Linked DNA regions of Phenylobacterium montanum. The protein of the gene in region 1 binds, or shares a complex with, the protein of each later gene. Links are inferred from orthologs where the notes say so. Each region holds a gene or a part of one and is shown on either strand. Other genes may lie near its edges. The genes, in order: KCG34_RS19405 and tldD.

What was found.
Region 2: the proteins of KCG34_RS19405 (region 1) and tldD are in contact, whole or in part, in a solved structure (PDB 5NJ9), measured with the Escherichia coli proteins. The link is inferred for Phenylobacterium montanum from one-to-one orthologs.

What each region holds. Positions count from the first base shown.
Region 1 is NZ_CP073078.1:4,236,730-4,251,424, reverse strand. The notes cover bases 1-2,967. They hold KCG34_RS19405 (TldD/PmbA family protein), read left to right. Parts: upstream 1-801; coding sequence 802-2,133; downstream 2,134-2,967. Other genes in these bases: KCG34_RS19395 (DUF4170 domain-containing protein), read left to right, coding at 2,944-2,967; KCG34_RS19400 (3'(2'),5'-bisphosphate nucleotidase CysQ), read left to right, coding at 2,130-2,933; KCG34_RS19410 (UbiD family decarboxylase), read left to right, coding at 1-755. Outside these bases: more of KCG34_RS19395, read left to right, coding at 2,968-3,189; KCG34_RS19390 (protein tyrosine phosphatase family protein), read right to left, coding at 3,212-3,877; KCG34_RS19385 (ABC transporter ATP-binding protein), read left to right, coding at 3,969-5,750; KCG34_RS19380 (lysophospholipid acyltransferase family protein), read left to right, coding at 5,747-6,448; KCG34_RS19375 (3-deoxy-D-manno-octulosonic acid transferase), read left to right, coding at 6,445-7,710; lpxK (tetraacyldisaccharide 4'-kinase), read left to right, coding at 7,707-8,735; KCG34_RS19365 (phosphotransferase), read right to left, coding at 8,691-9,761; purD (phosphoribosylamine--glycine ligase), read right to left, coding at 9,846-11,120; KCG34_RS19355 (hypothetical protein), read right to left, coding at 11,180-11,560; KCG34_RS19350 (hypothetical protein), read right to left, coding at 11,673-12,911; KCG34_RS19345 (putative bifunctional diguanylate cyclase/phosphodiesterase), read right to left, coding at 12,925-14,695.
Region 2 is NZ_CP073078.1:4,352,591-4,367,185, reverse strand. Bases 7,149-10,015 are described here. They hold tldD (metalloprotease TldD), read left to right. Parts: upstream 7,149-7,800; coding sequence 7,801-9,231; downstream 9,232-10,015. Other genes in these bases: KCG34_RS19890 (ABC transporter permease/M1 family aminopeptidase), read right to left, coding at 9,831-10,015; KCG34_RS19895 (hypothetical protein), read left to right, coding at 9,370-9,507; coxB (cytochrome c oxidase subunit II), read right to left, coding at 7,149-7,497. Outside these bases: thrC (threonine synthase), read right to left, coding at 1-1,014; KCG34_RS19940 (SURF1 family protein), read right to left, coding at 1,016-1,735; KCG34_RS19935 (DUF983 domain-containing protein), read right to left, coding at 1,752-2,114; KCG34_RS19930 (cytochrome c oxidase subunit 3), read right to left, coding at 2,121-3,002; KCG34_RS19925 (cytochrome c oxidase assembly protein), read right to left, coding at 3,072-3,650; KCG34_RS19920 (cytochrome c oxidase system small membrane protein), read right to left, coding at 3,676-3,831; KCG34_RS19915 (heme o synthase), read right to left, coding at 3,828-4,790; ctaD (cytochrome c oxidase subunit I), read right to left, coding at 4,871-6,529; more of coxB, read right to left, coding at 6,553-7,148; more of KCG34_RS19890, read right to left, coding at 10,016-13,433; KCG34_RS19885 (ABC transporter ATP-binding protein), read right to left, coding at 13,444-14,334; KCG34_RS19880 (AraC family transcriptional regulator), read right to left, coding at 14,419-14,595. UniProt on the Escherichia coli protein: Metalloprotease involved in CcdA degradation. Suppresses the inhibitory activity of the carbon storage regulator (CsrA).

The DNA.
Region 1 (14,695 bases):
GCGGGGCCAAGGCCGAACTGGTCCCGGCCAAAACCCAGCCCCTGATGGTTCCCGCCGAGGCCGAGATCGTGCTGGAGGGCCACGTGCTCCTCGACGAATATGCCGACGAGGGCCCCTACGGAGACCACACCGGCTACTACAACTCGGTCGAGCGCTTCCCGATCTTCGAGGTCACCGCCGTCACCATGCGGCGCGACCCCATCTACCTGACCACCTTCACTGGCCGCCCGCCGGACGAGCCCAGCGTGCTCGGCGAGGCGCTGAACGAGGTGTTCATTCCCCTGATCCAGCAGCAATTCCCCGAGATCGTCGACTTCTGGCTGCCGCCCGAGGGCTGCAGCTACCGCATCGCCGTGGTGTCGATGAAGAAGGCCTATCCCGGCCACGCCAAGCGGGTGATGCTGGGCGTATGGTCGTACCTGCGCCAGTTCATGTACACCAAGTGGGTGATCGTGGTGGACGACGACATCGACGCCCGTGATTGGAAGGACGTGATGTGGGCCATCTCCACCCGAATGGACCCAGCCCGCGACATCACCGTGATCGAGAACACCCCGATCGACTATCTGGACTTCGCCTCGCCCGAGTCCGGCCTGGGCTCGAAGATCGGCCTGGACGCCACCGACAAGTGGCCGCCGGAGACCAGGCGCGAGTGGGGCCAGAAGCTCTCCATGGACCCGGGCGTGGTCGAGCGGGTCAGCGAAATCTGGGACCGCCTCGGCCTGCCGGGCGAGGGCAAGCCGATCTGGAAGTGAGCTTCCCGGTTGCCGCCGCGCCCCCCCATCGTTCATAACTCCGCCCATGGATGAAAATCTGCTGCAAGACTTGGTGTCGGCCGCGCTGAAGGCCGGCGCCGACGCGGCCGAGGCGGTGGGCGCCGAGCGCCAGTCGCTGTCGATCTCGGTGCGCATGGGCAAGCTGGAGGAGGTCGAGCGCGAGGAGGCGCGCGACCTGGGCCTGCGCGTCTTCATCGGCAAGCGCCAGGCCAGCGTGTCCGGCTCGGACCTCTCGGCCGCCGCCCGCGCGCGGCTGGTCGAGCGCGCCGTGGCCATGGCCCGGCTGGCGCCCGAGGAGCCCTATGCCGGCCTCGCGCCGTCGGAGATCCTCTCCCGCGGCCCCTGGCCCGAACTGGACCTGTTCGACCCTACCGAGCCCACCGCCGCCGAGTTGGAGGATCAGGCCCTCGCGGCCGAGAGCACAGCCCTGGCCACCCCGGGCGTGACCAACAGCGAGGGCGGTTCGGCCGGCTGGTCCAGCTCGGCCTGGCGGCTGGTCACCAGCAACGGTTTCTCCGGTCCGCACGCGGCCTCCGGTTTCTCGATCTCGGCTTCGGTCGTGGCCGGCGACGAAAACGGCATGGAGCGCGGCGGCGAGGGGCGCAGCCAGCGATGGCAGGCCGACCTGCCCACCCCCGAGGCCATCGGCGCCGAGGCGGGCAAGCGGGCGGTCAGCCGTCTGGGCGCGCGCAAGATCGCCTCGACCACTGCCCCCGTGATCTTCGAAAACCGCCTGGCCATGTCGCTGATCGGACCGATGCTGGGGGCCATAGCCGGCCCAGCCATCGCCCGCGGCGCCTCGTTCCTGAAGGACAGGCTGGGCGAGCAGATCTTTCCCGCCGGCTTCGTGGTCGCCGAGGATCCCCATCGCCGGCGCGGCCTGGGCTCCAGCCCCTTCGACGACGAGGGCGTGGCCAACCACGCCCGCAACCTGATCGACGACGGGGTCCTGACCACCTGGCTCCTAAACTGCAGCTCGGCGAAGCAGCTGGGTCTTACGACCACCGGCCACGCCTCTCGCGGCCTGGCCGGGTCGCCCGGGGTTTCGACCACCAACCTGACCGTCCGGCCCGGAACCCTGGACCAGGCCGGGCTGATGCGCGACGCCGGCGAGGGCCTCTTGGTCACCTCCATGTTCGGCCCGTCGCTCAATCCGCACACCGGCGACTGGTCGGTCGGGGTGTCCGGCTTCTGGTTCGAGAAGGGCGAGATGGCCTATCCGGTCACCGAGATCACCGTGGCCGGCAACCTGGTCGACATCTATCAGAGGCTGGTGGCCGGCTCGGACCTCGAGATCCGCGGCGCATCCAATTCGCCTTCGCTGCTGGTCGACGCCCTGGCGATCGCGGGGCGATGACAGCGAACGCCCAGGCCGACCTCGACCTGATCACCGAAGCCGCGCGCGCCGCCGGCGCCGTGGCCCTGACTCTGCGGGCCGCCGGCCTGACCACCACCTACAAGGCCGACAAGACACCGGTCAGCAACGCCGACCTGGCCGTCGACACCTTGCTGCGCGACACCCTGGCCCGCGCCCGGCCGGACTATGGCTGGCTCTCGGAAGAGACGGCGGACGATCCGGCGCGACTGGAACGCCGTCGGGTGTTTGTGGTCGATCCGATCGACGGCACCCGCGCCTTCGTCAAGCACCGGCCCTGGTGGGCGGTCTCGATCGCCGTGGTCGAGGACGGCCGGTCGCTGGCAGGGGTGGTGTTCGCCCCGGACCGCGATGAGATCTACCAGGCGATAGCCGGCGAGGGTGCGGCGATGAACGGCTTGCCCCTGGCCTGCGGCGACCGCGAGGCGATCGCCGACTGCGCCATGCTGGCCGACGCCCCGATGATGCGCCATCCGGCCTGGGCGGAGCCGTGGCCGCAGATGCGGATCGAGAGCCGCAACTCGGTCGCCTACCGCATCTGCTCGGTGGCCTCGGCCGAGTTCGACGCCACCCTGGCGCTGTCGTCCAAGGCCGAGTGGGATCTGGCCGCGGCCGGCCTGATCGCCCGCGAGGCCGGCTGCGCGGTCAGCGATCACAAGGGCCGCGATTTCGCCTTCAATCGCCCCTCGCCCAAGGTCCCCAGCCTAGTCGTCGCCGGCCCAAGCCTGCACGAGTTGATCTTACGCCGCGTCAGGCATATCGATCTGCCAAATTCACCCTGAAAGGCCGACTATGCCCGATCGCCAGCTGCTTCACCTCGTCATCGGCGGCGAATTGACCGGCGTAGGGGAATATCAGTTCCGCGACCTGAAGAAGGTCGACTTCGTCGGCGCCTATCCCAACTACGCCGAGGCCTTCGCCGCCTGGAAGTCCAAGGCCCAGGCCACCGTCGACAACGCCCTGACCCGCTATTTCATCATCCACGCCCACAAGCTGCTGGACCCCGACGAACACCACGACGAGAGCCAGCCGCACTGAGGGGCGAGGGGCGAGGGGCGCCCTACTCCCGCCGCGCCAGCTTCTCCGTCAGCAGCGTCCCCCACCAGTTGGCGCGGAAGTCCTTCTTGATCGCGACCGGATCGTAGGCGTCGCTTTCGACCCACTGCAGGAAGCTTTGGCCCTTCGGTTCGCCCTCGGCCAGGTAGCGCTCGAACACATAGTCCAGCACCCCGGTCAGGCCGGCCTTCACATGCAGGTACTTGGGCGAGAGCTGGGCCATGGCCTCGCGGATCGGCTGGCCCAGGCGAAAGTGGGCGTAGAGCACGCTCATGATCCCGGCCCGGTCCGCGCCGGACTTGCAGTGAATCAGGGCCGGGTACTCGATGGTGTCGAACATCTGCCGCGCGCCCAGGACCCGCGCCCGCGAAGGGACCTCGCGCGAGGTGACCACGAAGTCGACCATGGTCATGCCCAGCCGCTCGCAGGCGTCGCGCTCCAGCGCGTGGGTCGAGGTGTCGAACCCGCCGCGCAGGTTGATCACGGTCTTGATCCCGCGCTTCTTCCACAGCTTCAGCTGGAACGGCCAGGGCTGGTTGGCGCGCACCAGCTCGTCGCTGACCCAGTGGTCGTTCATGAAGCCCAGGCGCAGCCAGGCATGGTCGGTCCACAGGTAGTCGAGATAGGCTTTCAGCCGCCCGAAGAATGTCGTCAGATCGAATTGGGTCAAAACTTGCTGCGCGGGCGTTGGATTCGTAATAGCCAGCCCCTCTTAGCTGTCGCCTGACGGCGGATCAAAGGCGGATGAGGCCGCCCCAAGAATGACGGGCAATGTTTCCACGCCGAACCAACCTCGTTTCGGCCTCATCGGTCGCGTGGCCCGCGACTATCTCGCACCGCGCTGGACGGGTTTCGCCCTGTCGATCGTCTGCGCGATCGCCGTGGCCGGGCTGAGCGCCGAACTGATCCGCCTGCTTCAGCCCGCGATCGACGACCTGATCGCCCATCCGAAGCCCGGCGCCCTGCTGCGTATCCCGGTGCTGGTCGCGACCTTAGCGCTGGGTCGCGCCGCCGCCCAGGTGGGTCAGGCCATGCTGGTCAACGGCATCGGCAACCGGATCGTGGGGGACATACAGCTGCAACTGTTCGGGCGCATGGTCCGAGCCGACCTCGCCCGCCTGCGGACCACCCATTCCGGATCGCACGTCGCATCCGTGCTCTATGACGCCGGCCTAATCCGTGAGGCGGCCACCAACGGCGTCGTGAACTACACCCAACACTTCCTGACCGTGATCGGCGCGGGCGCAGTCATGGTGATCAACGACCCGCTGCTTTCGGTCGGCCTGCTCGCGGCCGCGCCGATCGCACTGCTGATCATGCGGCGCTATGCGCGAAAAACCAAGAAGGCCGCCACGGGGGCCATGACCGAGACCTCGGCCCTGGCGACCGTGCTGATGGAGAGCCTGGACGGAATCAAGATCGTCAAGATCGAGAACCGCGAGGCCTTTGAGGAAAACCGCGTCTCGGCAGTGATCGACCGCCGTCAGGAACATCTGATCAAGGGCGCCAACGCCCGCGCCACGGCGGCGCCGGCCACCGAAGCGTTGATGACGCTGATTACGGCGGGAGTTTTGGCCTATGCCGGTTGGCGCGCGTTGGGCGGCCATATCAGCGTCGGCGCCCTGGTCGCCTTCCTGGGCGCGCTCAGCATGGCCTCCCAGTCCCTGCGACAGCTAGCGAACCTGCAGACCGTGTTCAGCGAGGGGCTTACGGCGGCGGCCAGGCTGTTCGCCGCGCTCGACGTGGAGCCAGAGATTAGGGATGCGCCGAGCGCTGCGCCGCTGCAGGGGGGCGAATTTCATCTCCGGTTCGAAACCGTCGATTTCAGCTATGGCGCGGATGAGCAGGCTCTTCATGGAGTTTCCCTCGAAGCCCGCCGCGGCGAGACCGTGGCCCTGGTCGGCCCGTCGGGCGGCGGCAAGAGCACCATCCTGAACCTGATCCCGCGCTTCTATGACGTGACCGCCGGCGCGGTCACCCTGGACGGGCGCGACGTGCGCAGCCTGACCCTGGCGAGCCTGCGCCATCACATCGCCCTGGTCACCCAGGAGCCGTTCCTGTTCGACGACACGATCCGCGCCAACATCGCCTATCCCAATCCCGAGGCCAGCCAGGCCGAGATCGAATCCGCCGCCCAGCAGGCCGCGGCGCACGACTTCATCCTGTCCCTGCCCAAGGGCTACGACACCCCGGTGGGCGAGGCCGGGGCGCGCCTCTCCGGCGGCCAGCGCCAGCGTATCGCGATCGCCCGCGCCTTCCTGAAGAACGCCCCGATCCTGCTGCTCGATGAGGCCACCAGCGCCCTCGATACCGAGAGCGAGGCCCAGGTGCAGGCGGCCCTGGAGCGGCTGATGGCCGGCCGCACCACGCTTCTGATCGCCCACCGCCTATCGACGGTGAAGAACGCCGACCGCATCTATGTCATCGACCGCGGCAGGGTGGTGGAGACCGGCACGCACAACGAACTGGTGCGCGCCGGCGGCCTCTATGCGCGCCTGGCCAAGGCCCAGGACCTGGAATCCACGCCGGAGGCGGCCGAGTGAGCTCCTTCGTCCGCCATCCGCTGGTGCAGAGCGCCATCTCCTGGATCCTGACCGGCTATGTGAACTTCGCGCTCGAGACCACCCGCTGGCGGTTCGAGGACCGGGCAGGGGTGGATTCCATGGTCGCCTCGGACCAGGGCGCTATCGGCGCCTTCTGGCACGGGCGCATCACCATGGCGGTGGTCTGCCGGCGGGTGCTGAAGCACAAACCGCGGCGGGTGATCATCTCGGCCTCTCGCGACGGGGAGCTGACCGCGCGCACGGTCGAACGCCTGGGCTTTCCCTCGATCCGCGGCTCGGCGGCCAAGAAGGGCAAGGACGCCGACAAGGGCGGTGCGGCCGCTTTCCGCCAGGCCCTGCGCTTCATGCGCGACGGCGGCCTGATCGCCATCACCCCCGACGGCCCGCGCGGCCCCAACCAGGTGATGCCCGAGGGCACGGTGATCATGGCCCAGGCGGCCAAGGTCCCGGTGGTGCTGTTCGGCCTCGCCGCCACACCCGCCATACAGTTCAAGAGCTGGGACAAGGCGCGCGTCCCCGTGCCCTTCGGCCGCGGTTGCGTGGTGTTCGACGGGCCGCTCTATGCTCCGGCAGCCACCGACGAGGCCACGCGCGAGGCCACCCGCGCCGACTGGCAGGCGCGTCTGATCGCGGCGCAGAACAAGGCCGAGGCGATCCTGGCCGGGAGCCAGGTTTGAGCCAGGGCGGGCCCCTGCCGCTGGCCCTCTATGCCGGCCTGACGGGCCTGATCGAACCCCTGGCCCCGCGCCTGCTGCAAGGACGCGCACGGCGCGGCAAGGAGGATCCGGCGCGCCTGGGCGAGCGGCTGGGCCGCGCCTCGGTCGCCCGTCCGCCAGGGCCGCTCGCCTGGCTGCACGGCGCCAGCGTCGGCGAGAGCCTGTCCCTTCTGCCCCTGGTCGAAGCCTTCCGCACGCGCCGACCCGACGCGACTGTGCTGGTCACCTCGGGCACCCGCACCTCGGCCGAGTTGCTCGCGCGGCGATTGCCGGCGGGCGCGATCCATCACTATGCGCCGATCGATGGGCCGGCGGCGGTTGCGCGCTTCCTGGATCACTGGCGGCCCGACCTGGCGGTGCGGGTCGAGAGCGAGCTGTGGCCGAACCTGTTGCTGGAGACGAAGCGGCGGGGCGCGCGCATGGCCCTGCTGTCGGCGAAGCTGTCGGAAGACAGCGCCCGCAGCTGGTCGCGCCTGCCGCGCTCCGCCCGAGCATTGTTCGGCGCCTTCGACCTCGTCCTGGCCCAGGACGCGACGGCGGCGGCGCGGCTGGAGCGCCTGGGCGCCAAGGTTGCGGGCCTGGCCGATCTCAAATTCGGCGCTGAGGCGTTGCCGGTCGACCCCGCGGCGCTGGACGCCCTGCGCACTGAGATTGGCGGCAGGCCGTTGATCCTCGCCGCCAGCACGCACCCCGGCGAGGATGAGCTGGTGCTGGGGGCCTTCGCCGAGATCGCAGCGCCCGAAGCCTTGCTGGTGATCGTTCCCCGCCATCCCGAGCGCGGTCCCCAGATCGCGGCCTTGGCTGAGGCGCGCCTGGGCGCCGTCTCCCTTCGCAGTGCAGGCCAGGGCCTCAACGCGGTCAGCGTCCACGTCGCCGACACCCTGGGCGAACTCGGCCTGTGGTTCCGCCTGGCGCGGCTGGCGGTGATCGGCGGCGGCTTTGTAAGCGGCGTCGGCGGGCACAATCCGCTGGAGCCGGCCAGGCTGGACTGCCCGTTTGTCTCCGGTGGCCAGGTCGAGAACTGGGCCACCGCCTATGCCGAACTGATCGCCGTCGACGGCTGCGCCCTGATCGAAGCCAGCGAACTCGGCGCCGTCATGAGCGCGGCCCTGCCCGGCGACCCGGCCCTGGCCGCGCGAGCCGGGCGGGCTTGGGCCTATGCCCAGGCGCGGGACGTCGAGGCGCGGGCGGCGCTGGGGCGGGTGGTGGAGTTGCTGCCATGAGGCTCGCCACGCCGCGCTGGTGGTATGCGCGTGACAACTCCGCCCCGGTGCTGCGCGCCCTGCTCAAGCCAGCATCCTGGATCTGGGCCTGGGCGACGGCGCGGCGCATCCGCCGAGCCCAGCCGGTCGATGCGGGCCTGCCGGTGATCTGCGTCGGCAACCTGACCGTCGGCGGAACCGGCAAGACGCCGGTGGTGCGCGAGATTCTGCGCCTGCTGCGGGCGGACGGCGTGGAGGCCGCCGGCCTGTCGCGCGGCCATGGCGGCAGCCTCGCCGGGCCTATCGAGGTCGATCCCGCCCGGCACGACGCCGCCGCGGTCGGCGACGAGCCCCTGATGCTGGCCGGCGACGGGCCGTTCTGGATCGCCCGCGACCGCGTCGCCGGCGCGGTGGCGGCCAAGGCGGCTGGCGCCCAGGCGATCGTGATGGACGACGGCCACCAGAACCCCAGCCTGAAGAAGGCTCTGTCGCTGGTGGTGGTCGATGGCGAGACCCGCGACGGGGAATGGCCGTTCGGCGACGGGGCCGTGTTCCCCGCCGGGCCGATGCGCGAGCCACTGGCCCCGGGCCTGGCGCGGGCGGACGCTGTTATCGTGCTGCTGCCCGCCAGCCTCGATGCGCCCGACCCTGAGCTTTTGGCGCTGTTCCAGGGAAAGCCGGTGCTGACCGCACGGCTGGAGCCTGCCGCGCCGCCGCCTAGGGGCCGCCAGCTCGGCTTCGCCGGCGTGGGCAAACCCTGGAAGGTCGAGCGCGCCCTGCTCGCCGCCGGCTGCGACCTGGCCGACTTCGTTCCCCTGCCCGACCATGCCGCCTATGGCGCCGACACCCTGCGCTTTTTGGAGCGTCGCGCCACCGAGCTGGGCGCCGGCCTGGTCACCACGGAAAAGGACTGGGCGCGCCTGCCGCCGGACTGGCGCGCCAAGGCGGTCGCTTGGCCGGTCCGGGCGCGGTTCGAGGACGAGGCGGCGCTAAAGGCCCTGCTACGCCCCAGCCTTCTTGGCGTATTCCCAGGCGGCCTCGCCTAGCAGCGGCACGCGCTCGGCCATGGCCGCGGCCTGGGGACTGTTGGCGGTGCCGTCGCGCACCCGGCCGACGATGCCCTGGCAGATGCCGGCCAGCCGGAACATGTTGTAGGCCATGTACCAGTTCAGGTCCGGCAGGCCGTCTCGGCCGGTCAGGCGGCAGTATTCGGCGACCGCCTCGTCCATGGTTGGGATGCCGTGGCCCTTCAGGTCCGGCAGGGTCGATATCGCCCCGTTGACCCAGTTCATCAGCAGATAGGTGAAGTCGGCCAGCGGATTGCCCAGGGTCGAGAGCTCCCAGTCCAAGACTGCGATCACCCGCGGCTCGGTCGGGTGCATGACCATGTTGTCCAGGCGATAGTCGCCGTGGACGATGGTGGTCTGGTCGTCGGCGGGTGTGGTCTTGGGCAGCCACTCGATCAATCGCTCGATCGACTCCAGATGGACCGTTTCGGAGGCCTTGTACTGCTTGGACCAGCGGTCGATCTGGCGGGCGAAATAGTTGCCGGGCTTGCCGAAACCCTCCAGGCCCACGGCCTGGTAGTCGGTGTTGTGCAGGTCGGCCAGGGTCCTGATCTTGGCCATGAACAGGGCGTGGCGCTCGGCCGGCTGATAGCTCGGCAGGGTCTGATCCCAGAGGATCCGCCCCTCGACCATGTCCATGACGTAGAACATGGTGCCGATGACCTCGTCGTCGACGCACAGGCCGTAGGGCCGCGCCACCGGGAAGCCGGTGGGATAGAGGGCCGAGATCACCCGGAATTCGCGATCGACCGCGTGGGCCGAGGGCAAGAGCTTGCCCGGCGGCTTGCGTCGCATGACGTACTTCTTGCCCGGCGTGACCAGCTGGTAGGTGGGATTGGACTGGCCGCCCTTGAACTGGCGCACCTCCAGCGGGCCTTCGAAGCCCTCGACATTGGCCTGCATCCAGGCCAGCAGCCGGGCCTCGTCGAAGCGGTGGCTTTCGGCGACCGGCTTGGTGCCCGTGTTCAGCTGCTCGCGCTGCTGTTCGGCGGTGTCGTCGGCCATCGCGTCCATCCCTCTTACGCTCGTTTGAATTTCGACTTTAGCGAGGGCGAGGCGGGCTGCAAAGCGCCGGACGCAGCGGGAGGGCTACCGCCCCAGGGCCCGCCAGCCGATGTCGGTGCGGTGGAAGCCGCCGGGCCAGTCGATGCGGTGCTCGATCGCCGAATAGGCGCGGGCCCTGGCCTCGGCCAGGGTCTTGGCGTGGGCGCAGACGTTCAGCACCCGCCCGCCGGCCGCGACCAGCTCGCCATGGCCGTTGCGGGCGGTGCCGGCGTGGAACACCACCACGCCCTCGCCCAGATAGGACTCGGCGCCGCCGATCACCGTCCCGGTCTCCGGCGCAGCGGGATAGCCCTTGGCCGCCAGCACCACGCACATGGCGGCCTCGTCACGCCAGACCGGCTTCGGCATCCCGCCCAGGGCGCCCTTGGCGCAGGCGACGAGATAGGGGACGAGGTCGCTCTCCAGGCGCAGCATCAGGACCTGGCACTCCGGATCACCGAAGCGGACGTTGAACTCCACCAGCTTGGGGCCGTCCCTGGTGATCATCATCTCGCAGAAGATCACGCCGCGATAGGGCGCGCCCTCGGCCGCGATACCAGCCAGGGCCGGTTCGATCAGGCGCGTGCGGGCGGCCTCGACCACCGCATCGGACAGCACCGGGGTCGGGGCATAGGTTCCCATGCCGCCGGTGTTGGGGCCCTCGTCGCCGTCATAGGCGCGCTTGTGGTCCTGGGCGCCGCCGAACAGGATGCAAGTCTTGCCGTCCGACAGGGCGAACAGCGAGGCGATCTCGCCCTCGAGAAACTCCTCGATCACCACCCGGGCCCCGGCCGCGCCGAAGCCGCCGCCCAGCATGTCGTCGATCGCGGCCTCGGCGGCCTCGCGGCTCTCGGCGATCACGACGCCCTTGCCGGCGGCCAGGCCGTCGGCTTTGATCACATAGGGCGCCTCGAAGCGGTCGAGGAAGGCCTTGGCCGGGGCGGCCTTGTCGAACACGCCATAGGTGGCGGTCGGCAGCTTGTGACGGTCGCAAAAGGCCTTGGTGAAGGCCTTGGAGGATTCAAGCTGGCCGGCGGCCTTGGTCGGGCCGAAGCAGGGAATGCCGGCGGCCTCCAGGGCGTCGGCTAGGCCAGCCTCCACCGAGACCTCGGGGCCGATCACCACCAGGTCGGCGGCGATCTCCTGGGCCAGGGCCATAAGCCCCGGCACGTCTGTCGCCTTGAGGTTCCGGGTCTCGGCCAGGGCGGCCATGCCAGGGTTGCCGGGGGCGCAGACCAGCCGCTTCAGAAGCGGGGACTGCTGGATCTTCCAGGCCAGGGCGTGCTCGCGGCCGCCCGAACCGACGAGGAGAATGTTCATGGGGCCGCCCTGTCGCGCCGGACGGGCGCAACGTCAAGAGGCTGGGCTGAAGGGTGGGGCTATTGCCGGGTGGCGGTGAAGGGGCCGGTGTAGCCGGCGACCGAAATCGTGCCGGTCATGGAGGCGCCATTGACCACGCCATCATATTGAGCGCGGTAGGTCTTGAACAGGAAACGGCGGTGATAGGTCCACGAGACGTGATCACCCTTTACCCCGCTCTCGGTCAGCACATGGGCCTCGCCGCTGGCGTCGCCGTCGCGGCACAGGCCGGCCAGGCCCTCGCCCTGGCGCTCGAACTCGCAGCGCACCTGGACCGGATAGCCTTCGACCTTGCCCTTGACCGCCCACGCGCCGGTCACCGTGTCCACGTCCGCGGACACCAGGCCCGGAATGGCGACGACGGCGGCGACGACCGCCAGGGATTTCAGCCAATTTCTCATTGCGGCCCATATCAGATCATAGCGCTCTGGAATCAAGACCCGAGCTCGGCCGTGGGGCGTTGATCCGGTCACATCGTATTTCGATACGTGACAGACACCGGGCCGGGACCGCCTAGTAGGCGAGCCTCAGCGCCGCCTGGACCACGGTCTGGGTCTGCTGCGCCGGCTCGCTGAGGATGTCGGTGCGGGCCGGGCGATCGGATTCCACGTGCAGCATTTCGACCAGGCCGGTCAGATGGCGGCCGAGCTTTCTTTTGTAGTCGGCGGTGATCGCCCAGCCGTGCTCCTGGGTCAGGCCGTATTCGGGATCGGTGCGGTTCTTGGTGCTGAAGACATCGATCCGCCCGCTGACCGAGTCCTCGCCAAACCATCGGGTCGCCATCAGATAGGCCGACGAAAAGCCGGTGTTCACCCAGGGATCGCCATAGCCCATGCGGGTATCGCCGATCATGGCCTGGCCCATCAGGCGCGTGTTGTCGTCGATGGCGAAGGTGGCGCCGAGGCCCAGGAAGCGAGTGTCCCAGGCCCATTGCAGCTTTCGAAACGATCTCAGGTCGCCGAGGTTGTCGTAGAACACCGCGTCCAGGCTGAGACGCGCCGTCGGCTTGAAATCCAGCCGGCCATAGGCGCCCGCGCGGCCATCGAGGCTGCGCACCGGATTGGTCACTTCCGCCTGGACGTATTCCATGAAGTCGGCCAACGGGGGCAGGCGATAGCGCCCGCTGGCGTTGGTCTTGACGTCGTCCAGAGCCCAGCCGCGGGTGGCCAGGAGCGTGCCCGAGGTGTCGTTGAAGCCGAACACCGCCGCAGTGGCGCCGATCTCGCGCTCGCCGAACGCCTTCCTGGCCGAGACCTCGAAGCCGACCACCTTGACCTCCTCGCCCACCCAGCTGTTGATCGCCGAGGGGGTGATGGTTTCGGCCGGGGTCCAGAACAGGCCCTCGTGCTCCTGCGAGATCGGCGGATAGAACAGGCCGGCGCGGACGGCGATGTGGACGCCGTCGATCGGCAAGGGGCGATAGCGCACGAAGGCCTCGCCGATACGCGCGCCGTGGTCGTGGTCAGGCTGGATCTCGCCCTCGACCACCGCATCCAGGTTGCTGGTCAAATAGGGGTTCCAGGCTATGGCCGCCTCCCCGACACTGAGCCGGGCGCCCTCGCCGCCATAGCGGGTCTTGCCGAAGCCGCCGTCCAGCCAGGACTTCTCCCCGTCACTGGCGGTGGCGCGCAGGTCGAGGTAGGCGGAAAAGGTCTGGGGCGCGATCAGCTGCGCCAGGCCGGCTTGCGACTGCGCCAACGCCGCGGTCGGGGCCGACGCCAGTACGAGGACGGCGAGCAAGCGAATGGACAAGGCCGCTCCCTTTCTAGGCGCGGGATTTCAAGACCTCGGCATCCTCGCTGAGAAAGTTCAACAAGCCATTGAGCGGCATCGGTTTTGCGATCAGGTAGCCCTGGGCCAGGTCGCAGCCCATGCCGGTGAGCAGAGCCAGGGCCGCCTCGGTCTCGATGCCTTCGGCGGTGACCTTCATGCCGAGGCCGTGGGCCAGGTCGATGGTCGAGCGGACCAGCAGCGCGTCGCGCTGGCTTTCGCCCATGGCGAAGACGAACGACTTGTCGATCTTCAGTTCGCCCGCGCGGATCTGCTTCAGATAGGCCAGGGACGAGAGGCCGGTGCCGTAGTCGTCGATGGAGACGGCGACGCCCGCGGCGGTGAAACGGTCGATCACCGCCAGGGCCAGCTCCGGGTTCTCCACCACCGCCGTCTCGGTGATCTCGAAGCAAATGTCGCCGCAGGCGCCAGCCACCAGTTCGAGCGCCGCCTCGGCGAAGGCGAGGTCGCCCAGCAGGCGGCCGGAGACGTTGACTGAGACCGCAAGCTCGTGGCCGGCGGCGGCCATGGCCTTCTGATCACGCACCGCCTGGGCCAGAACCCATTCGGTCAGGGCGCGGATGTGGCCGGTCTCCTCGGCCATGCCGATGAAGCGGTCGGGCGGCAGAAAGCCGCGGGTCGGGTGGATCCAGCGCACCAGGGCCTCGGTTCCCGTCACCCCGCGGCGGCGCAGGTCGAACTTGGGCTGATGGTAGAGCGCCATGTGGCCGGCCTCGATCGAGGCGCGCATCTCGCTCATCAGCGACAGGTTGGCGGCGGGGTCGCCATAGGCCTTGGCGTCGAAGGCCATGGCCGCCCGTTTGGCTGAGCGGGCCTGGTCGACGGCGATATTGGCCCGGTCGATCGGCGAAGCGACCCGGTCGGCGTCCTCTGCATAGGGTGCGAGGCCCAGGGTCAGGCTGACGTCGACCACGTTCTCGGCCAGGCGCAGGGGCTCTTCCAGCGCCTCGCGCAGCGCTTCGGCCCGGGCCATGGCGGCCTCGCGGCTCTCAGCCTCGAAAGCCACGCCGAGAATGGCGGTGGTCAGGCGGGCGGGCCGGGTCTCGGGCGCCAGCCTGGCCAGGCGCGCGCCCAGCTCACGCATCATCTCGCCGAACAGGGCATGGCCGATGGCGCCGCGCACATGGGTCAGGCGATCGACGCCGAGGGCCGCGACATAGATCCGCTCGGCGCGCGCGCGCTCGGCCAGGGCTGCGATATCGCGCGCCAGTGCCTCCCGATTGGGCAGGTCGGTATCGCCGTCGTGCAGCGCCATGTGGGTGATGCGCCGCTCGCGCTCGCCGATCTCGGCGGCCATGCTGTTGAAGCCCTCGGCCAGGCGGCCGATCTCGTCGCGGGCGGTGACGGTGACGCTCGCCGCCTCGCCGCGCTGCAGGCGATGAGCGGCCTGCTCCAGATCGGAAAGAGGCCGCGTCACGCCGCGCGCCAAGGCCCAGCTGCCGGCGATCAGGAGCGCCAAGCCGGCCAGGCCGATCAGGCCGAGCGCGCCCAGCAATGGGTGATAGGGGGCCATGGCCCGGGCCATGGGATAGCGCAGCATCAGGACGATCGGCGCGCCGGGGTCGAAGCTGTGCAGCGGCTTGACCAGGGCCATGCTGTCGCCGGCCGCCGTGTCCAGCTTGCCTGGGCTGGCGTGGCTCGCCTTGAGGGTCGCCTCGATGAAACGGCCCACCGTCGCCTGCGCCTTGGCGTCTCGCGGATGACCTGCTTCGCCCCAGGCGCCGCCGGGCGCGCGAGCCAGGACC
Region 2 (14,595 bases), 110 kb from region 1 along the record:
GAAGGCGCGCATGGCCCGGGCGGTCTCCAGCCCCTGGCGGTCGACGGCCTCGAAATAGAGCCGCTCGAAGTTCGAGGCGATCTGGATGTCCATGGCCGGGCTCTGGGTCGCCAGCACCGCGCCCTTGGCGTAGCGGCCGTCGTTGACCGCGCGGGCCAGGATGTCGTTGCCGTTGGTGGCCAGGATGATGCGCTCGATCGGCAGGCCCATGCGGCTGGCGACATAGCCGGCGAAGGCGTCGCCGAAATTGCCCGTGGGCACCGCGAAGCTGATCGACCGCTCAGGCGCCCCCAGAGCGACGGCGGCGGTGAAGTAGTAGACCACCTGGGCCGCGATCCGCGCCCAGTTGATCGAATTGACCCCCGACAGGTCCACCGCCTCGCGGAAGCCCTGGGCCTGGAACAGGCTTTTGACGATCGACTGGCAGTCGTCGAAGGTCCCGTCGACCGCCAGGCACCGGACGTTGTCGTCCGGGGCGCAGGTCATGAAGCGGCGCTGCACCTCGCTGATGCGGCCGTCGGGGAACAGCACCACCACCCGCAAATTGCCGCGCCCACGCAGGGCCTCGACGGCCGCGCCGCCGGTGTCGCCCGAGGTGGCGCAGACGATGGTCAGGGTCCGCCCCTTGGCCGCCAGGGCGTGCTCGTAGAGGCGCGCCAGCAGCTGCATGGCCACGTCCTTGAACGCCAGCGTCGGCCCATGGAACAGCTCGAGCAGCCACAGATTGCTATCCAGCTGCTTCAGCGGCGTCACCGCGGCGTGGTCGAAGCCGGCATAGGCGTCGGCGGTCATGCGCCGGATCTCGTCGGCGGGGATAGCCTCGCCCGCGAACTTGGCCAGCACCGCGGCCGCGACCTCGGCATAGGGTTTGCCGGCGAAGGCGGCGATCTCGTCCTTGCTGAACTCGGGCCAGGCGGCGGGGGAATAGAGGCCGCCATCGGGCGCGAGGCCGGCCAGGACCGCATCCAGGAAGCCGATCGGGGGGCTTTCGCCGCGGGTCGAGACGTATTGCATGCTACTTCGCCAATCGTCGCCAGAGGCTGGCGAGGTAAACGCCGAGCAGCGCCGCCGCAAGCCCGAACCAGGTGATGGCGTATTCCAAATGTCGATTGGGAATGTCGGGCGGGATCGGCGCCGGCAGCGGCAGGCCCGCCTTGGGCGCCGGCTTTTCCAGCATCAGGAAGATCGGCGCCGGCCGGGGCGCACCAAGGACCGCGGCCATGGCGGCCACGTCGCGATAGTAGAACTGGCGCTGGGCCGGCTGGTTGTCCGGGGTGACGAAGGTCTTCTTGTCGCCGTGGCGCAGCACGCCCGTTACGGGCTCCGACAGCGGCGCGGCCGACGGCGCCAGCGCCGGTGCGGTCTGGGGGAGAAAGCCGCGGTCGACCAGCAGGCTGCCATAGGGGCCGCTCTTCAGCGGGCAGGCGGCGATGATGCGCGAACCGGCCTGGCCGTCCCAGACCGCATAGAGCTTCAGATAAGGACGCTGCTCCAGGTCCGGGCAGTCGGCGCTGACCCGGGTGAAGTCGGCGTCGCCCCCGCTCGCCAGCGCAGCCAACGGGCCATCCAGCGGCCGGGCCGGCGCGGTGCGCAGGGCCGCAATATGGGCCAGGAGCGCCTCCTTCCAGTGCAGCCGCTGCACCTGCCAGGTCCCCAGGCCGCAGAGCACGGCCAGGGCGATCACGGTGAAGACGGTCAGGCCGATGGGAAAGCGGCGGTGCGGCGCGGCGGTCATAGGAGGCCCTCGGCCATCAGGCCTGGTCGTTCCACGCCTGCGATGCCTTGTTGTGAAACTGCAGGGCGATCATCACGCCCTTGAACGGGCGCAGCAGGAAAAGGGTCAGCAGCGCCGACAGCGGCAGCCACAGGACGAGGTGCACCCACACCGGCGGATGGACGGTGAACTCGGTGACCAGGGCGGCGAAACAGGCCAACATGCCCACGATCAGGATGATGAAGACCGCCGGGCCATCCCCGGAATCGGCGGCGCGCAGGTCCAGCCCACAGGCCTCGCACCGCGCGCCGACTTTCAGATAGCCTTCGAACAGGTCGCCCTCGCCACAGGCTGGGCAGCGGCAGGCGAGACCCGCGAGGATCGGGTTCACGCCCGCCATGATCGCCTATTTCAGGCCCGGCAGGATGACGTAGACGAAGGAGAACAGGAACAGCCAGACCACGTCGACGAAGTGCCAATACCAGGCCGCCGCCTCGAAGCCGAAATGCTTCTGCGGGGTGAAGCCGCCGCCAATCAGCCGGAACAGGCACACGGTCAGGAAGATGGTGCCGATCAGCACGTGGAAGCCGTGGAAGCCGGTAGCCATGAAGAAGGCGTTGCCGAACAGGCCCGAGTTGGAAGCTTCTTCCGAGAAGAACAGGTGGTCGGCCAGGATGTGGTGATACTCGAACGCCTGGATCGAGGTGAACAGCACGCCCAGGCAGATGGTCAGGAACAGGCCGAGCGTGGCGCTCTTGCGATCGCCGACCTGCAGCGCGTGGTGCGCCCAGGTGACGGTGGTGCCGGAGAGCAACAGGGTCAGGGTGTTGACCAGCGGCAGTTCGAAGGCCGGGACCAGCTCGACGCCCTTGGGCGGCCAGGTCGCCCAGGCCTGGGCCACGCCGACCGTCGCGTTGGCGTCCGGGGTCAGCACCCGGTGGCCGTGGAACAGCGACATCTCGAAGAAGATCCAGAACCAGGCGACGAAGAACATGACTTCCGACGCGATGAACATCACCATGCCGTAGCGCAGGCCGATGCCGACCACCGGCGTATGGTCGCCGCTGTTGGCCTCGATGGTCACGTCGCGCCACCAGCCGCCCATGGTGAACAGTACGCCCGCCAGGCCCGCCAGGAACACCACCAGGGTGTGCTTCTCGAAGCCCAGGATGCCCTTCATCCAGATCACGCCGCCGACGGCCATGACGAAGGCGGCGATCGAGCCGATCAGCGGCCAGGGGCTGGGGTTGACCAGGTGGTAGTCGTGCTTGACGGCGCCGGATGCCATGTCGCTGTTGAACCTCGAAGTATGAGGCCGCCGCCCGGTCCCCCGAACGTCGGCGGTTTAGAATCTAGGCTATAGCCCTGCTCCGGCCGGTCCGCCAAGGCCCTGCTGGGGCTTTGGGGCGGATGCGGCGGTCTTGGGCGTGGCGGGATAGAAGGTGTAGGACAGGGTGACGTCGGTGAAGGCCTTGGTGTCCCCGTCCCTGGCGAAGCCGGGATCGACGAAATAGACCACCGGGAAGCGGATGGTCTGGTGCGCCTGGATGGTCTGGTCGGTGAAGCAGAAGCACTGCAGTTTGCGGAAATAGGTCCCGGCCTGCAGCGGGGTGACATTGTAGACCGCGTGGCCGGTGAGCGGCTGTTCGGACGTGTTGGTCACGGTGAAGAAGGCCAGGCCCGTCTCGCCGATCTTGATCGTCTGGTGCAACTGCTCGGGCGCGAAATTCCAGGGCAGGCCGCGGACATTGGTGTCGAAGCTGACCGTCAGCTTCTGGTCCAGCACCTGGCCGGCGGCCTTGCTGGCCTTGGGCACGTTCCCGGAAAAGCCGGTGGCCTGGCAGAAGGCGCGATAGAGCGGCACCGAGGCGAAGGCCGCGCCGGTCATGGCGGCGAACACGCCGACGCAGATCAGCGCCACCCGGCCGTTGGCCAAACGGGCGCGATCAGGCGTCTTTGTCTCAGGAGGGCGCGCCGACAAAGACGTTCCCCTTCATTTTGGTGATGGTGATCACAAACACCAGGATCACGAACACGCCCAGCGCCAGCGCGATGGCGATGCTACGCCGGCGGCGCGCCTTGGCCGCCTCTTCGCTTTCGGGCGGGTTGAAGCTCATAGCTTCAGGGCCTCCAGCCCCATCAGCCGCTCGGCCAGGAGCCCGGCGAACAGCAGAAACAGATAGGCGATGGAGAAGGCGAACAGGTTGCGCGCCGCGGTGGCCCCGGCCTTGACGTCATAGAGCCGCCCTTCCCGCTCGCCGGCCTTGTCGCCCGCATGGCTCATCGCCAGGCGCACGGCCAGGACCAGGAACAACAGCCCGCCCAGGCCTGAAATGGCCAGGTAGAGCGGACCGGCCAGGCCAGTGAAGCTGGGGGCGATGGCCACCGGAACGAAGATGAAGCTGTAGAGCAGGATCTGGCGGCGGGTGGAGGCCGCGCCCTTGACCACCGGCATCATCGGCACGCCGACCGCGGCATAGTCCTCGGCGGTGTAGAGCGACAGGGCCCAGAAATGCGGGGGGGTCCACAGGAAGATGATGGCGCAGAGCAGCCAGGCGTTCAGCGGTGCGGTCCCGGTGGCCGCGGCCCAGCCGATCACCGGGGGCAGGGCTCCGGCGAGGCCGCCGATGACGATGTTCTGCGGCGTCCAGCGCTTCAGCCACATGGTGTAGACCACGGCGTAGAAGACGATGGTGAAGGCCAGGAGCGCGGCGGCCAGGAGGTTCACCGCCAGGTACATCATGCCGACCGACAGCAGCGACAGGGTCATGCCCAGCGCCAGGGCGTCGGCGCCCTGGACCCGGCCCATGGGCACCGGCCGGCCGCGAGTGCGCTTCATGCGCGCGTCGATGTCGGCGTCGTACCACATGTTCAGGGCGCCCGAGGCGCCGGCGCCGATGGCGATGCAGAGGATGGCGACGCCCGCCAGGATCGGGCTCATCGGCGTCCGGGCGCAGATCAGGCCGGTCAGGCCGGTGAACACCACCAGCGACATCACCCGCGGCTTCAGCAGCGCGACATAGTCCTGCCAGCGGGCGGGCGTCGAGCGGCTGGGGGCTAGGGCGGCGTCGGTCATGGTACGCGATAGGCTTTCAAAATACCCAGGGGCGAGGCCTGTTCAGCCCCGCCCCCAAGGCGGACATCAGTCCCGTTTCCTCAGTGCGACGAGTCGGCCGAGATGTGCGGCAGCTCGTTGAACTGGTGGAACGGCGGGGGCGAGGACAGGGTCCACTCGAGCGTGGTGGCGCCTTCGCCCCAGGGGTTGGCCTCGGCCTTGCGGCGGCGGACGGCGGCTTCCAGCAGGAGCAGGAAGAAGAAGCCCATACCCACGACGGTGATCATGTAGCCGTAGGTCGAGATGGTGTTCCACTTCTCGAACGCCGCCGGGTAGTCGATGTAGCGGCGCGGCATGCCCTGCAGGCCCAGGAAGTGCTGCGGGAAGAAGATCACGTTCACGCCGACGAACATGAACCAGAAATGGATGTTACCCAGCACCTCGTTGTACTTCACGCCCCACATCTTCTCGAACCAGTAGTAGAAGCCGGCGAAGATGGCGAACACGGCGCCCAGGCTGAGCACGTAGTGGAAGTGGGCGATCACGTAGTAGGTGTCGTGCAGCGAGTAGTCGATGCCGGCGTTGGCCAGCACCACCCCGGTCACGCCGCCGATGGTGAACAGGAAGATGAAGCCGACGGCGAACAGCATCGGCGTCTTGAAGTCGATCGACCCGCCCCACATGGTCGCGATCCACGAGAAGATCTTGATGCCGGTGGGCACGGCGATGACCATGGTCGCGGCCACGAAATAGGCCTGCAGGTCGAGCGGGATGCCGGTCTCGTACATGTGGTGGGCCCACACGATGAAGCCGAGGAAGCCGATCGCCACCATGGCGTAGGCCATGGCCAGGTAGCCGAACACCGGCTTCTTGGAGAAGGTCGAGACAACGTGGCTGATGATGCCGAAGCCGGGCAGGATCAGGATGTACACTTCCGGGTGGCCGAAGAACCAGAACAGGTGCTGGAACATCAGCGGGTCGCCGCCGCCGGCCGGGTCGAAGAAGTGGGTGTGGAAGTTGCGGTCGGTCAGCAGCATGGTGATCGCGCCGGCCAGCACGGGCAGCGAGAGCAGCAGCAGGAACACGGTCACCAGGATCGACCACACGAACAGCGGCATGCGGTGGATGGTCATCCCCGGGGCGCGCATGTTGAAGATGGTGGTGATGAAGTTGATCGCCCCCAGGATCGAGCTGGCGCCGGCCAGGTGGATCGACAGGATGGCGAGATCGAAGGCCGGGCCCGGATGGCCGACGGTCGACAGCGGCGGATACATGGTCCAGCCGCCGGCGAAGCCGGGGCCTTGGCCGCCTTCGGTGAACAGCGACATCACCAGGAGCGCGAAGGACGAGACCAGCAGCCAGAACGAGATGTTGTTCATCCGCGGGAAGGCCATGTCCGGCGCGCCGATCATGATCGGCACGAACCAGTTGCCGAAGCCGCCGATCATGGCCGGCATGACCATGAAGAAGATCATGATCAGGCCGTGGGCCGTGGTCATGGCGTTATAGCCGTTGTGCCCCTTGAAGAAGCCCGAGCCCAGGATCCCGTTGTCGGTGAACACCTGGATGCCCGGGTGCATCAGCTCCCAGCGCATGAAGCCCGAGAAGGCCCCGCCGACGATCCCGGCCATGATGGCGAACAGGATGTAGAGGGTGCCGATGTCCTTGTGGTTGGTCGAGAACAGCCAACGCACCAGGAAGGGCGGGGTGTGGGCGTGGTCGTCGTGCCCGTGAGCGTGGTCTGAAGCGGCGGTCGCCATGGTCTAACTCTCTCGAACGGGGATCAGCGCGCTGCGACGCTAGCTTGAGTGTTGAGCGCCAGGTGCTGCGGCGCGGCGGCGGACGCGGACTTGCCGGCGGCGGGCTTGGCGGCCGGCGCCGGGGCGGCGGCCGGGGTCGCGGCGGGCGCCGGCGCGTGCTGCTGGGCCACCCAGGCGTCGAAGTCGGCCTGGCTCACCACCTTGATCTCGATCGGCATGAAGGCGTGGTTGACGCCGCAGAGCTGGTCGCACTGGCCGTAATAGATGCCGGTCTTGTCCGCGTTGAACCAGGCGTCGTTCATCCGCCCAGGCACGGCGTCGATCTTGATGCCGAAGGCCGGCAGGCCGAAGTCGTGGATCACGTCGGCGCCGGTGACCAGCACATGCACGGTCTTGTGCACCGGCACCACCATCGCCTTGTCGGCGGCCAGCAGGTACGGCTCGTTGCGCGCCGCCGCATCCTCCTTGGTCAGGACGTTGGAGGTGAACTCGGGGATCTTTTGCTCGGGATATTCATAGCCCCAGTACCACTGGTAGCCGGTCGCCTTCACCGTCAGGTCGGGCTTGGGCATGGCGTGGTAGGCGAACAGCAGCTTGAACGAGAACACCGCGATCACCATCAGGATCAGCACCGGAACGGTGGTCCAGAGGATCTCGATCGGGGTGTTGTGGCTCCACTTGGCCGGAACCGGATTGGCGCGCTTATTGAAGCGCACGACGCAGATCATCAGCAGCGCCAGCACGAACAGGCTGATGACGGTGATGATCGGCAGCAGCAGATGGTCGTGGAAAGCGATCGCCTGGAATTTCAGCGGCGAGTGCGCCGGCTGGAGACCCATGGCGCCATCGACCGGCTGGCCGACGATGTCGGGGTTGTTGACCGCATCCGCGGCCCAGGCCGAAACGCTGGTTCCCGCCGCCAGGGCGGCTGTTCCGAGCGCCACCGCGGCGCCTCGCAGCCTTCGCATCAACAAAGCTTCAGCCCTCATGTCCTCACGATCCGCTTCGCCGACGTCCCAGGACTGGCCCTGCTTGAGCCTTGCCCCCTCCACCGGCAGACATAAATCCCAGGAAGCCGGACCTGTCGACCCCGCGCTTCGCTCAGGATCCAGGCATTCCAGCCCCCATGCCTTCGCGGCGTGCATACGCGCTCTGTCCAGGCTTGCCAAGAGATTGGAGCGCCCTTCGGGGAACTGGGGGCCACGAAGGTTTCGCAAGCTGCGGCTCGGGCCTATGTTGAAGGCCTTGAGCCTTGATTTTGCGAGCCGCGCATGACCGCCCACACTTCCGCTCCGTCAATCCTGGACGCCGCCGGCGTCGATGCGAATCGCGCGCGCTCTATCCTGGGCGAGGCCCTGGCCGGGGCCGACGACGGCGAGCTGTTCGTCGAGCGCTCCGAGAGCGAGGCCTTCGTGTTCGACGACGGCCGGCTGAAGTCGGCCAATTATGACGTCAATGAGGGGTTCGGCCTGCGCGTGGTGGCGGACGAGACCGCCGGCTACGCCCACGCCTCGGAGATTTCCGAGGCCGCGATCCGCAGAGCCGCCGATTCGGCCGCCCTGGCCAAGCGCGGCTACAGCGGCGTCTCCGCCGAGGGCCCTCGCGCCACCAACACCCGCCTCTATGGCGACGACGACCCGCTGGCCTCGCCGGCCTTCTCCGACAAGATCGCCCTCTTGCAGGAGATCGACGCCTACGCCCGGGCCAAGGACCCGCGGGTGGTCCAGGTCACCGCCTCCCTGGCCGGCGAGCGGCGGGTGGTCGAGATCCTGCGCGCCGACGGCGGCCTGCTGCGCGACGTGCGGCCCCTGGTGCGACTGAATGTCTCGGTGATCGTCGAGCGTGACGGCCGGCGCGAGAGCGGCTCGTCCGGCGCCGGCGGCCGCGCCGGCTTCGAGGCCTGGATCACCCCCGACAAGTGGCAGGACCAGGTGGAGGAAGCCCTGCGCCAGGCCATGGTCAACCTGGACTCCGTCGCCTGCCCGGCCGGCGAGATGGACGTAGTGCTGGGCCCGGGCTGGAACGGGGTCTTGCTGCATGAGGCGGTCGGCCACGGCCTGGAGGGCGACTTCAATCGCAAGGGCACCAGCGCCTTTTCCGGGCGCATCGGCGAGCGGGTGGCCGCTCCGGGCGTGACCGTATTTGACGACGGCTCGATTCCCGGCCGCCGCGGCTCGCTGACCATCGACGACGAAGGCACGCCCACCGAGCGCACTATCCTGATCGAGGACGGCATCCTGGTCGGCTACATGCACGACCGCATGAGCGCGCGGCTGATGGGGCTGAAGGCCACCGGCAATGGCCGGCGACAGTCCTACGCCCACATGCCCATGCCGCGCATGACCAATACCGGCATGCTGCAGGGGACCACCCCGCGCGAGGAGATGATCGCCTCGATGAAGCGCGGCCTCTACTGCGCCAATTTCGGCGGCGGCCAGGTGGATATCACCAACGGCAAGTTCGTCTTCCAGTGCACCGAGGCCTATCTGGTCGAGGACGGCAAGGTCACCAGCCCGGTCAAGGGGGCCACCCTGATCGGCGACGGCCCCAGCGCCCTGACCCGCGTGGCCATGATCGGCGACGACTTCGACTTCGATCCGGGCATCGGCGTCTGCGGCAAGGCGGGCCAGGGGGTTCCGGTGGGCGTCGGCCAGCCCAGCCTGAAGATCACGGGGCTGACGGTCGGCGGGACGAGCGTCTGACCTGGGTTTTGCCTGGTGCGGACTGTGTTCGCCGCGCCTCAGTCAGTATCCATTCCGTGTGGCCAAGCTTGTTGATAGAGCCGGACGGGCGCAGATTCGCTTCCTAGGAGCAATGGGGAAGTTGCTATGCGTCTCACCATGCACAAACTGCCTAAGTTCACCAAATTCGAAAACGCCGAGCAAATGATGGACATGGCCGTCATGGTCATCATGATCGGTCTCGGCGCCGTGATGATGATCGGGCTTCTGACCGCAACCGGCCACGTCACCTGGTGATCTGACAAAACCCTGTGTGAGGCAGGGCGCGAAAACTGGTATGCGACTTGTCCCGCAGTCTTCGCGGATCGCGGCTATAAGCAGTTTGTGCGTTGGTCCGCGGTGACTACGCTTCAGCGCTTCCGGGTTTTGTTTTTTGGGCGCTGGCGAACGTCTCCGGCGCCAAGCTCAGCGATCCAACATAGGTCCTCATCCTGAGGCGCCCGCGCAGCGGGCCTCGAAGGACGCATTGACGGCTCCGTGATTGCGTCCTTTGAGGCTCGACGCTGCGCGCCGAGCACCTCAGGAAGAGGAATTTGGAAACGGCGGCCCGCCGAAACCCCTCACCCCTTCTCCGCCTGGATCAGGTTGTCGTCGGAATTGCGGTCGATCCACTTGTTGTAGGGATCCACCCCCGCCCAGGCCGGCCGCTTGTCGACCACGAAGTCGAAATTCTGCACGCCAGTGTGCAACACCCGCCGGTCGAACAGCACCACGTTCTCGTGGCCGAACTTGCCGTCGCCCGGCTTGGCGGTGAACAGGCCGACATCGAAGCTTTCGCCGTTCAGCGGAACCTCGGTCTCCTTGCCCTTGCCGTCGGCATAGGCCTTCTTGGCGCTGACCGTCAGGCGCACGTCGTAGCGGCCGTCGGGGCGCTTCTTCACCTGCACCGCCGTCGCCTTGACGTCGTAGATCGTGATCTTCTCGAACAGGTCGGTGATCAGGGCCTGCTTGCCCGCCGGCGCCTGGGCCCGGAAGGCTGCCACCAGATCGGTCGAGCGCGGATAGGGCGCGTGCTGGAAGGCGTACTGTTTGAGCATCGACCTGAGGGCCCGGTTGACCGCGTCCTCGCCGATCTGGTCCTTCAACAGGTACATGGCCAGCGAGCCCTTGCGGTAGTGGATGTAGGGCTGGTTCTCGACGCGATTCAGCGGCAGCTCCTCGATGATCTCGCCGCCGCGGTTCCTCAGGTAGTTGTCCAGCTCGTACTTCAGGAACCGGCGGATCTTGTCTGGCCCGTACAGCTTCTCCATCACCATCAGGGCCGAATACTGGGCCAGGGTCTCGTCCAGCATCGTCACCCCCTGCTGATAGGAGCCGATCAGCTGGTGCGCCCACCACTGGTGGCCGATCTCGTGCGCCCCGACATAGGTGACGTAGTCGATATGGTCCGGGTCGCGCAGGTCGGTGATGAAGCCCAGGCTCTCGGACCACGGCACCGTATTGGCGAAGGACTGGGCGAAGCGCGCATAGTCGGGGAACTCGATGAAGCGCAGCTGGTGGAACTGATAGGGGCTGAAATTGGCCTGGTAGTAGTCGAAGCTGGCCTTGGCCGCCGCGATCATCCGGTCGACATTGTAGGGGTGCTGCGGGTCGTAATAGACCCCGATGTCGATGCCCTTGTAGGGCTCATGCTTTTCGACGTAGCGCGCCGACTGGATCGAGAAAAAGGCCAGGAGCGGGGCGGCGCTCTTGAACTCGGCCGTGCGCCGGCCGCCTGCCGTCGCATCGCTGATCTTGTCGCCCGGCGCGATCGGGGTCTGGTCGGCGTCGGTGGTCAGGGTGATGTCGGAATTGACCCAGTCCGTCGGGCTGGCCGTCAGGTTGAAGCGACGGGCCGACAGGTCCTCCAGCTTGGCCATCCGCACTTCTGGCGTCAGGCCGTATTTGCGCCGCTTGCCGCGGTCCTGCAGGAAGGTCGAGGGATCCACGCCGAGCTGCGGCGCAAAGCCCTGGCTGGTGATGAAGGTCCCGTTGTCCACCACCTGGCCCGCCCCGGGCCCGTTGGAGGGAACGTCGTTGTTGCGGAATCCCCGGTGGCCCACATGGGTGGTGAAGTTCAGCACCGCCGTCTGGCCCGGCTGCAGCGGCCGGTCGAAGCGCCAGTCGGCGTCGTGGAAGCGCGGATAGTCCTTGGCCAGGTGCGCGCCGGGCATGTCGATCGTCGTGTCGGCGTCGATGTCGTTGTAGATGTGCACCAGCGAGATCGGCTGGCCGCTGCGGTTGACCAGCCGGTAGGTTCCGGCAGCCGTCAGCCGGTGTTCGTGCGGATAGACCTGCACCGCCATCTTGATGTCGGTCACGGCCGGGACTGGCAGGGGCTCCAGGCCCTTGACCGCCTTTTCGTGGTCGGCGGTCCGCCGCTCGATGTCGATCTTGGTCTCGAAGGCGTTCCAGACGTGGGTGTTCAAGAAGATGAACACGCCGGTCCCGACGAATACCGCCGCGCCCAAGCCCGCGATGATCCCGGCCGGTCCCAGCAACCGTCCGGGTAGACGCCTCAGACGCGGCCCGAGCCGGGTCTCGGTCCCCCGCCGCCACAGGGCGTGCGAAAGCACCAGCAGCATCAGGGCGAACCCGGACCAGTAGGCGCGGAACCAGGTCGCCGCGATCCAGTAGTGGCCCTGGCCGTTCATGTCCGACAGGGGCACGATCGGCCCCTGGCCGTACTGGTAGAGCTTGTCCTCAAAGCCCATGGCGTCGACGGAGATGAGCGCGATCATGTAGATCAGCATCACTCCCCAGCCCCAGAACTTGTGCGGGACGATCGCCTGGACGAACACCGCCAACGACGCGATCAGGATCGCATCCGCCGCGTTGGGCAGCACGTACCAGACCAGGTATTCGCCGAGGTGGAAGTCATGAACGCCGGTCAGGACCTGGATCGAAAGGGCGAGCGCGACGCTGACCAGGTATGTCGAGATCAGCACCAGGCTGATCGCGATCACCTTGGGCGCGACAAAGGCCCAGTCCGGCAGGGCCGAGGCGTCGATGATTTCCTGAGTCTTGCGGTCGCGCTCCCGCCAGACCAGCTCGCCGGCATAGAAAATCGCGATCAGGATCGGGAACAGGTTGAACGCGCCCAGCGTAGCGTTGATGGCCAGCCGCGTCAGCAGATAGGGCGGCGCGCCATAGGCGGTTTCGGTGTTCAGCATGTTGCCGGCCGAGAACGCCAGGCCCAGCGCCATCAGCGCAAGGAAGACCACGCTCTTGAACACCTGGCCCATCTCCAGCCGAGTGCGGACGACGAACTGCGCCCAGGCGGCGCGCCCATCGAACACCGGCTTGGGCAATGTAGCCGCCGTGCCCGCCGGCGCTGATGAGGGGCCGTCCGGCGCGGTGACCTGCGCCTTGGCGGCCTTGCTTCCCCGCGGCGTGGTCTGGAACAGCGGGTAGGTCGCGGCCAGGGCCGCAAGTCCGAGGGCGCCCCACAGCACCCGGTTCATCAGCAGCACGCCCACGACCGGCGGCTGCCCCGCGTTGCGTTCGGCCGCCGTCCAGTAGCGGATCGCATCGCCATAGGCGCGCAGTCCCGTGGGCTCCCAGATCACCACCACGTGGCGCAGCTCAGGCTTGGCGGCGATGACCGCGTTGCTGACGGTGAAAGCGACGAAGACCGCGATCACCACCAGGAAAGTCCCCGCCATCGAGCGGGCGGCGCTGGTCGCAGCGAAGCATATGGCGGAGGTGGCGAACACTGTCGGCACGCCGAGCACGCCATAGAGATAGGCGTAGTCGGACAGTCGGTTCGGACCCAGCTTTTCGGAGTCCACCCAGGGCGCCAGCGAGCCGACGAAGATCGCCAGGGGAACGACCAAAAAGCCCAGCGCCGCCGCCAGGAACGCGCCGGTGAAGCGGCCATAGAGGTAATCGAACTTGCCCATCGGCGTGGCGCGCACGATGGCGCCGAAGCCGGTCTCGTCGTCGCGCAGCAGCACATTGGCCACAAAGGCGGCGCAGACGAACAAGTAAACCAACGCCATGAACAGGCCGAGTTGGGCGATGTTGGCCGGCGAGTTCACATGGATGTTCGCGGTGTTGCCGATCTGGATCACATCGGAGGTCACCGCGCCGAAGGTCAGGAGGAAGAACAGCACCCCGGCCACCCAGAACAAGGGCTGGCGCACCTGGTAGCGGAATTCGAAGGCCGCGATCTTGCCGAACATGAGTCTGGCCTCACGCAGCGACGGCGGCGCGGCGCCGGGCGGCGGCCAGGGTGGTGAAATAGACCGCCTCCAGTCCCGGCTGGGCAGGCTCGAAGCCCTCGCCGGGATCGTGGTCGGCGGTGATGAACACCAGGGTGGCGCCGGCGAACAGGCGGGTGGCGATCACCTCGTGGCGGCCGCGGAGGCTGTCCAGCTCGGGTTTGGCGATGGTCTTGCGCCAAACCCGCCCGTCCAGCCGGGCGATCAGCTCGCCCGGCGAGCCCTCCAGGCGGATCTTGCCGTCGGCGAGCACCGCCATGCGCGGGCAAAGGTCCGAGACGTCCTCGACGATGTGCGTCGAGAGAATCACCACCACGTTCTCGCCCACCTCGGCCAAAAGGTTGAGGAAGCGGTTACGCTCCTCGGGGTCCAGACCCGCCGTGGGCTCGTCGACGATCAGAAGCTTGGGGTCGCCGATCAGGGCCTGGGCGATGCCGAAGCGCTGACGCATGCCGCCGGAAAACCCGGCCAGGGCTTTCTTGCGCACATCCCACAGGTTGGTCTGGACCAGGAGGCGCTCGACCGTCTCCTTGCGCGCCTTGGGCTCGGCCACGCCTTTCAGCACGGCCATGTGGTCCAGCATGTCGAGGGCCGAGACGCGTGGATAGACGCCGAAATCCTGCGGCAGGTAGCCCAGGGTGCGCCTCAGGCGTTCTGGATCGGCGATCACGTCGATCCCGTCGAAGACGATACTGCCCGAGGTCGGGGTCTGCAGGGTGGCGATCGAGCGCATCAGGGTCGACTTGCCGGCCCCGTTCGGACCCAAGAGCCCGAACATGCCCCGCGGAATCTCCAGGTCGATATTGTCCAGGGCGCGCACGCCGTTGGCATAGACGTGCGTCAGGCCTTTGATCGCCAGCATGAACAGTCCCCTCCTCTTGCGGCCGCCAGACTTGGCGGAGCGCGGGACGAAGGCAACTTAACTCTCTGTAAGCCGGGTGCGGCCTTAGGCGCGGGCGCGCCGCCAGCGGGCCGGCGGGCGGCCGAAGCGGGCGCTGAAGCGGCGGGTGAATTCCGACAGGTCGCCGAAGCCGCAGTCCAGCGCCACCTGAAGCACGCCGTCCTCGCCCGCGGCCAGCCGCTCGGCGGCGGCCTCCAGCCGGCGGCCCAGGATGTAGTGGTA